One region of the Gluconobacter sp. P1D12_c genome, then DNA from elsewhere that is predicted to be linked to it. Evidence: riboswitches for the same ligand, from Rfam matches in the RefSeq annotation. Region 1 holds a riboswitch; the other holds the start of a gene.
What was found. Region 1 has a riboswitch for thiamine pyrophosphate ahead of KP705_RS10170 (TonB-dependent receptor). Riboswitches for the same ligand answer to the same signal wherever they lie in the genome.
Positions count from the first base shown of each region.

Region 2: it holds a riboswitch for thiamine pyrophosphate, as region 1 does, so the genes downstream of both, thiC (phosphomethylpyrimidine synthase ThiC) here and KP705_RS10170 (TonB-dependent receptor) in region 1, are expected to answer to the same signal.

Region 1 is NZ_JACSIQ010000007.1:195,140-199,532, reverse strand. Features, by position in the region: gene KP705_RS10175 (S46 family peptidase) at 1-1,473, opposite strand, end outside; TPP riboswitch at 1,612-1,744, shown strand; gene KP705_RS10170 (TonB-dependent receptor) at 1,828-4,203, shown strand; gene KP705_RS10165 (phosphotransferase enzyme family protein) at 4,208-4,393, shown strand, end outside.
Region 2 is NZ_JACSIQ010000008.1:108,805-113,197, reverse strand. Features, by position in the region: gene KP705_RS10770 (LysR family transcriptional regulator) at 1-273, shown strand, start outside; gene hemA (5-aminolevulinate synthase) at 270-1,481, shown strand; gene KP705_RS10760 (gamma-glutamylcyclotransferase family protein) at 1,557-1,904, opposite strand; gene KP705_RS10755 (DUF1543 domain-containing protein) at 1,935-2,432, opposite strand; TPP riboswitch at 2,532-2,681, shown strand; gene thiC (phosphomethylpyrimidine synthase ThiC) at 2,740-4,393, shown strand, end outside.

The DNA of each region.
Region 1 (4,393 bases):
TGCACCGCCCTTATACAACGCAAGGCGCTGCGCAGGATCAGCAAGCTTCGTTCCCTGCATCAGTTCTATAGCGCGTTCATCCGGGCTTTTTGTGCCGAGAACCAGATGCACGGCCGGATCATCCTCACCCAACATCTGACGCATCGCGGTCATACCCAGAGCCAGCGTCATGGTTTCCAGATCGATATGCACCGGCACTTTGGCAAAAATTTCAGCTTCAAGTTCAGCCAGTTCGGCATCGTGGTAGCCCGCACGACGCTCGGCATCCGGCTTCTGTCGCTCCTGCGCGGCTGATACCAGCATGACAGCATCACCCAGCAGGCCATGAACTATACGGGCAATGGCAAAGTCATGGCCATAAGACTGGCGCTGTATGGCCAGTGCAGCCTCCACTTTTTTGAACGGCTCGCCATAGATCTTGCGGCGCTCGGCATCCGCATCAATCCAGGCCTGAAGAGTACGATCTTCCGCTTCACGCTTTTCCATCACGCCGGGTTCCCGCAGGGCCTTCACGGTGCCCGACAGAGATTTCAGGCCGTTCTGAACGCCGAACAGCGTATTTTGCGCTTCAATCAGGTGTTCCTTGCTTTCACGCGAATACTGCCAGAGGGCTCCTTCACTGGTCGAATACACGCCAATGATGGTTGGCAGGATAACGTCCCGCTGGAACGTCAATGCACTGGCCGGAAGAGACCGCTGCGTTCGCCCTGGATTACCAGACGTGAACACCAACTCTCCCGCTTTTGGCCCTTTCGGATCAAACTTGAAGAAAGGTGTGTGGACCGGCTTACCGTCCTCAAACACCCGCAACATCGACAAATCGATATCGTACCGTGGGAAGGTAAAATTGTCCGGATCGCCGCCAAAGAATGCGATATCCTGATCCGGCGCCATCACAAGACGCACATCCTGATATCGACGATAGCGATAGAGCGCAGTTTGACCACCGTGATAGAGCGTTACGACATCACACCGCCAGTGTGTTGCATCTCCGCCCGCACATTCCTTCGTCAGAACGCTACTGGCGGCCTGAAGCGCCTTTGCATAATCCGCACCGTGCTTGCCTGAGGTCATATCAGCGACACGGCCTGTCACATCTTTCACCTGATCCAGACGATCCAGCTCCATACCCGGACATTGCGGTTCTTTGGAAACATCTGCTGCCGAAAAACCATCATGAAAATAATCGTGCGTCTTGTCCGACAGGTCGGTCAGGCAGGTATTGGCACAGTGATGATTTGTCATCACCAACCCATCACCAGAGACAAAAGACGCCGAGCATCCCTCTGCCAGACGTGCTGAAGACTGAATGACGTGGTTGATCCATTCAGCCGAAGGCTCGAAGCCATATTGCTGCTTCAACTGACGGGCTGGCAGATGGTCGAACGTCCACATTCCTTCCTCGGCCTGAGCTGAACCAAGGGCCGTGCTGGCAATGAGCAGAGCAGGCAACAAGCGCTTCACAACACGCATGACAGATCCTAAATATGTTATCTTATAACAATACTCTATCCTGCTCTGCATCGCCGCTCCATCCCTGCCGACGAAATTTTGATCCCCCCACGCCTTATGGAATTTATTGACATTCTCTCGCAGCCCATGAAGGAGTGCTTCTTCACCTTGGGGTGCCCTGACAAAGGGCTGAGAGACTGCTGAGGGTATGCGCTTTAGAGCCATACCAGCGCAGTGACCCATCGAACCTGATCCAGTTCATGCTGGCGGAGGGATGGTGGCTACTGACAGATCCAAAGACTGGATTTTCGGTGTCTCTCGTCGTCCCCGCTGCGCATGAGGGGATCGCAGTATTGCAGGCGGGACAGCACCATCATGACCATCGTATTTGCGCGCAAATCCCGCCAGGTTCCTGTCTTTCTGCTCGGCCTGACCGTTTGTGCCGGTACAGTGCGCGCGGCGGACACCACAGCCCTCACCCCGCCTGCGTCCATCGCCCCGAAGGCCGAACACATCACCGTTCACCGCGTTTCTGACAGCGCACCCGGGCACCAGCCCGGCGGCGGCCTGATCCGACCGGAAAACAGCGTGCGCTCTATCAGCACAGTCAGCCGCGATTACATGGACAAGCAGCCCCCGATGGCGACGGCCTATCAGCTCGCCTCCATGCTGCCCGGTGCGAATGTTGCCACATCCGATCCGTTCGGCTTTTCGCCCAACACCAACCTGACCGTGCGCGGCCTGAACAATGATGCCATCGGCTATGTACTGGAAGGCACACCGCTGAACGATGTCGCCTATTATTCCGGCTATCCGAGCCAGTTCGCTGACAGTGAGAACTACAGTCAGGTCGCACTTGCCCAGGGTTCGGCCGATCTGGATAGCCCTGTCCTGAACGCCGCCGGCGGTTTGATGAGCCTATCCTTTCTCGATCCGTCACAGAAGGCAGGGGGTTTCGCCAGCGTCTCCTATGGCTCCTTCGACACCAACCGCGAATTCATTCGCCTTGAAACAGGCAACATCGGCAATTCCGGCATTCGTGGCTTTGTGTCTTACTCCTACAGCGCCAGCGACAACTGGCGCGGACCGGGGCGGGACAAACGCCAGCATGTCGATTTCAAATTCCTGAAGGAATGGAGCCAGGGCAACCGCGCCAGTCTGATTGGCTCCTTCAACACCACCGTCACCAGCTATTATCCGCAGGTCACGATGGAAAGCTGGAAAGCCGACGGCATTCATGGCGCGAACAACCTTGCAGGCCATTATGACGCCTCCAACGCAGACAACGCCGTCAATTACTGGCGTTTGTGGCGCGCGCCGGAACGCACCTTCTATGCAGGCGCGCCCGTCCATCTGCATCTGACGCATAAGCTTTCCCTCGACGTCACACCCTACGCACAGTTCGCCTATGGCAACGTTCCGGGTGGCTCCACACTGACGGAAACCGGTCTCTATAACGGCACTCAGCCCCTGAGTGACACGATCACGCTCCCCAATGCGCAGGACGGGACCGCTGTCGTACGTGCTAACTACACGCAACGCAGTTATCGCTCCGGATTCAATTCCACCCTGCATTACAAAACCGGCTGGAACGATTTCGTGCTCGGTTACTGGTACGATTACGGAGACGACAACGAGCAGCAGCCCTTCACAACCGTTTCCGCCACCGGCGCTTCGGGCGATATCTGGGCGGAAAACAGCAGTAGTCTGATCCATCTTGCGAACGGGCAGAAACTGCTGGGCGGCAGCTTCCACACTATTTCCCAGACCAACGCACTGTATCTGGGCGACCATATCTCGCTTCTGCATGATCGTCTGACCATCGAAGCGGGTTTCAAGGCCGTCATGATGAGCCGCGCTGGCACGAACAATGTTCCCGGCCCTCAGTATCGTGTGGCATCCAACAGCATGGAGCCTCTGCCGCGTCTTGGCGCCCGCTGGCGCATTGATGAGCAGAACCAGATCTTCTTCAACGCCACGACCAATTTCCGCGCGCCAGACCAGACGGCGCTTTACAACAGCTACGACCCAACCTCCGGTGCACTCGCGACGACAGGCAGCGCAGACGTCCGCAACGAATATTCCATTTCCGAAGAACTGGGATATCGCCGCACAGGACAATGGATCATCGGCAGCCTGACGCTGTTCAACTACAACTTTACCAACCGCCAGATCTCAACGCTGGCCTCCCAGAACGGCTCCATCATTCAGACGACCATGAATGCCGGAGGCCAAACCTCCCGCGGTGTGGATGTGGAAATCGGTCTGCGCCCTTGGCACCACTTCAGCCCCTATGTTTCCGGCGAGTATCTGCACGCCACCATTGATAACAACATTGCCTCTGGCGGCGATCTTCTGCCCACCAAAGGCAAAATCGCCGTTCGAAGCCCGACGCTTCAGGCCGCTGCTGGCATCAGCTACGATGACGGGCATATCTTCGGCGTGGCCACCCTGCATTACACCGGGCACCAATACGCAACGTTCATGAATGATGAGCGGATGTCAGACCGAACGACAGGCGATATTTCCGTCGGCTATCGCTTCGGCGATGTATCCCGCCTGCACAAGCCAACCCTGCGTCTGAACTTCATTAACATCACCAATGAGCGCTCCCTGTCCGGCGTTGCCAGCCCGACCCTGAACGCAAAGGACACGACTGGCATTTACGGCAGCACGATCAGCGGGAGCGCCCCGAGTTATTATATCGGCGGCGGTTTTGCGGCCCTGTTCACAGCGTCCACAGGCTTTTGAACCCGTGACTGCTCCCGGACAGTTCGGCGTCAATGGTGTGCAGGCTGAACGGCATTGGCCGCCGCTGACACTCGACGAGGCGAAACGTGTTCTGACGTTTTTTCCCATTACCGCCGTTCCGGAAACTGTTCTAGGGCATGGACAACGCCCGTTCTCCGCGACAGCCCTGACCCGCCTTACCGACGGCACG
Region 2 (4,393 bases), on a different contig from region 1:
GGGGACATGCTTTTGCCAGCGCTCCGAAATGGCTCAGGCCTAGCGCTTCTGCCAGATTTCATGCTGCGAAGGGACCTGGATGCGGGGCGATTGGTTGAGGTTCTGCCGAAGTGGCGGGGCAGTGTTCTGTCGGTCTGGTTCATGGTCGTGGGGTGTGGTGCCACCCGGATGCAGATGCCTGCGCGGCTCCGTGTTCTGCTGGCCTATCTGGAGCAGGCACTTGGCGGAAAGATTTCACAGGATTACAGTGCCGCGCAGGAGAAAACGCGATGAATTATGATGCGATGTTCCAGTCCGCCCTGGACGGTCTGCGCGCCGATGGCAGCTACCGTTACTTTGCGGAACTTGAGCGCCGGTCCGGCAATTTCCCGAAAGCCTATCATCATGGGCTCGGTCGTGACGTCACAGTGTGGTGTTCCAACGATTATCTTGGCATGGGGCAACACCCGGAAGTCCTCAAGGCGATGCACGATGCCCTTGATGAGACGGGTGCTGGCGCAGGTGGAACCCGCAATATTTCCGGCACGAACCACTATCATGTGGAACTGGAAAAAGAGCTGGCCTCCCTTCACGGGAAAGAAAGCGCCCTGCTTTTCAACTCGGGCTATCTGTCCAACTGGGTAACGCTCGGCACCATTGCGGGTCGTCTGCGGAACTGTGTGGTTCTGTCTGACGAACTGAACCATGCCTCCATGATTGAGGGCATCCGTCATTCCCGCGCTGAAAAGCAGATTTTCCGTCACAACGATGTGGAAGATCTGGAGCGTCGTCTGAAGGAACTTCCAGCAGACGTTCCGAAGATTATCGCGTTTGAGTCCGTCTATTCCATGGATGGCGATATCGCCCCGATCGAAGCCTTCTGCGATCTGGCCGACAAATACGGCGCGATGACCTACCTTGATGAAGTTCATGCTGTGGGCATGTATGGCGATCACGGTGCGGGCGTGGCTGAAAAGCTGGGCCTGTCCCATCGTCTGACGGTGATCGAAGGGACGCTCGGCAAAGGGTATGGCGTTGTAGGTGGCTACATTGCTGCCTCCGCGCCGCTTTGCGATTTCGTGCGCTCTTTCGGTTCGGGCTTCATTTTCTCCACGGCTCTGCCGCCGATGATTGCTGCGGGTGCACTGGCCAGCGTCCGTTATCTCAAGCGCAGCAGCGCAGAACGTGAAGGACAGCAGCGCGCTGTTGCCTATCTGCGGGCCGCTCTGGACAAGGCAGGCATTCCGCATGTCGGCAATCCGAGCCATATCGTACCCGTCATGGTGGGCGAGGCTGAGCTATGTCGGGATCTCTCCGATGAGTTGCTGAACCGCTTCGGGCATTATATCCAGCCGATTAACTTCCCGACCGTCCCGCGCGGAACGGAGCGTCTGCGTCTGACGCCGACGCCGCTTCATACAAACGAAGCAATTGACGAACTGGTTGAAGCACTCTCCACGCTTTGGCGTGAACGTCAGCTCAAGCGCTCTGAGGCTGCCTGAAGTCAGGTAAGACAGCGTTCTGAATTCTGGAAAAGGCAGCCGGGTCACTGGCTGCCTTTTTTGATTCCGAGCTGGTCAGGCGAGCACGTAGACCCATGCTTTCTTGCCTGAGCGCAGTGTAACTTGCACCCTTTTGTAGCTAGACACTTCGTAAGTATCCGCAGCGAGAAGCTCAGCTTCAGTGATGCAGAAGACTTGCCCTGTGATTTCGTCCTGTGGGTTGTCACTCGGGTGAATAACAGGATGAAAGCGTTTGTCGCTGGCCTTGATGACAGCAGCGTCCGTGATTTCCATCATCGACGCCTGATAGCCCGTCATCGCATCCTCTTCGCCATGCAGCAGGCGACCGAATGAGGAACGCTGAACCTCGGGTTGCTGGAGTGTTCCGTAAGAAAACAGGTAAACTGGCCTCTGGTCAGGCATGAGTAGCTCCGTGAGATAAAGGCAGGAACGTCAGATCTTGCGGTAGCCTTGCCAAAGCGCTGTGACAGGTTGCCCGTCGTCCTGTGGTGTCAGATGGATGTAAAGCCCATCAATCTGTTCCAGCGGCAGGCAGTCATCCACTTCCATGAAGTTGTCGCGGTGGCGATGGTCGTAGCCCGGTAATAGGGTCTTTTTGGCTTTTGCCTTGGCATCTTCTGCCGATGTGGCGACGAGGAAGGTAAAAGCGTGCTCTTCCTTCAACTCACCGGCCGCATATCCACCCATATTGATGAAATAGAGCGATTGGGAGCCTCTAGGCTTTTCAGGGCTGAGCGTGACGGCGTGTCCGTCCGCCCATGTGATGATGCCATAAGCATCGACGTGCAGGGAATTCCGAACCCCAAACCAGCGCTCTGCAAGTGATGGATAAGCATCTTCCGGCTTGTTCACGACTGCAAACTGAACATCATGAACTTCGATGTTCGCGCCGGGTGCTGCGCCACCGAGATAGAAAACATACAGGTTCAAGAGCGTGTCTCCTCAAAACGTAAAGCGGGTCATAGCCGGTTCCCCGACACACTTCACGGTGAAACGCATTGACAGGGCGAAGCTGATGCGATGAGTGTGACCCCTACCAGGGGGAGCTTCGCCAAAAGAAGCTGAGAGGTCACTGAAGGACTGTAATGTCTGCGGTGTGACGACCCTGCCGGGTGCATCCTGCATCCGGGAAACCTGATCCGGTTAGAACCGGCGGAGGGAATGGTGTTGAGACACAACGAAACTGGCTTTGCCAGTGGTGCGTGCTGTTGCTCCCTCTGCCTCAGAGGGGGCGAACATGGGTGACATTCCACAAAACCTGAACCAGAGACCAGCTGTAGGCCATGTGACGACAGGCCCGATTCAGGGCTCCTGCAAGAAATGGTCCGAAGCGCCGGGACGCCCGGATATTCTGGTCCCATATCGCGAAATTGCGCTGCATCCGTCAGCGAATGAAGCGCCTGTCAGAGTTTATGACACGTCTGGTCCTTATACAGACACGTCTGTCACGATTGATGTGACGAAGGGCCTCTCTGCTCCACGTGCAGAATGGCTCGCCAAGCGGGGCTTCGAGCGGGTTGCAGCGCGGGCCGTGAAGCCGGAAGACAACGGCTTCACAAGCGAGGCGCAAGCTGTTCCGGCGTGTCCGGCACCGCACGAAGTCTATTCGGGTGAGGGCGCACAGCACGTCACGCAGTATGAATACGCAAGGGCCGGGATCATCACGGAAGAGATGATCTATATTGCTCATCGCGAAAACGTCTGCCGTGCTGAAATGGCTGAGGGAGCGGAAGAGCGTCGGGCAGATGGCGAAGATTTCGGTGCGGAAATTCCAGCATTCATCACGCCGGAATTCGTGCGCGAAGAAGTGGCGCGGGGGCGGGCTGTCATTCCCGCCAATATCAACCATCCGGAACTTGAGCCGGTTATTATTGGCCGCAACTTCCTCGTGAAGGTGAACGCCAATATCGGCAATTCGGCTGTGACGTCTTCTGCGGCCGAAGAGGTGGAAAAGCTAGTCTGGTCCATCCGCTGGGGCGCGGACACGGTGATGGATCTCTCTACAGGGCGGAACATTCACAACATCCGTGACTGGATCATGCGGAACTCTCCAGTGCCGATCGGCACTGTGCCGCTGTATCAGGCGTTGGAAAAAGTGAATGGTGTTCCTGAGAAGCTGACGTGGGAGATCTTCCGCGACACGCTGATCGAACAGGCCGAGCAGGGCGTGGATTATTTCACGATTCATGCTGGTGTCCGCCTTCAGCACATCCCACTGACAGCAAAGCGTACGACGGGAATTGTCTCCCGTGGTGGCTCCATCATGGCGTCCTGGTGTCTGGCGCATCACCGCGAGAGCTTTCTCTACGAGCACTTCGAAGAGATCTGCGACATCATGCGCCGGTATGACATCACCTTCTCACTGGGGGATGGGCTGCGTCCGGGGTCGATTGCCGATGCGAATGATGCGGCGCAGTTTGCTGAACTGACGACGTTGGGCGAACTGACGAAGGTGGCCTGGGCAAAGGGCTGTCAGGTCATGATTGAAGGGCCAGGTCATGTGCCGATGCACAAGATCAAGGTCAACATGACCAAGCAGCTCAAGGAATGTGGCGAAGCGCCGTTCTATACGCTTGGTCCGCTAACAACCGACATTGCGCCGGGCTATGACCACATTACCTCTGGTATTGGGGCGGCCATGATTGGCTGGTTCGGGACGGCGATGCTTTGCTACGTGACGCCGAAAGAGCATCTGGGTCTGCCGGACCGCTCAGACGTGAAGACGGGTGTCATAACCTACCGGATTGCTGCTCATGCGGCTGATCTGGCAAAGGGGCATCCGGCAGCTCAGTTGCGGGACGATGCCTTGTCCCGTGCACGGTTCGAGTTCCGGTGGGAAGATCAGTTCAATCTGGCGCTGGACCCGGATACGGCACGCAGCTTCCACGACG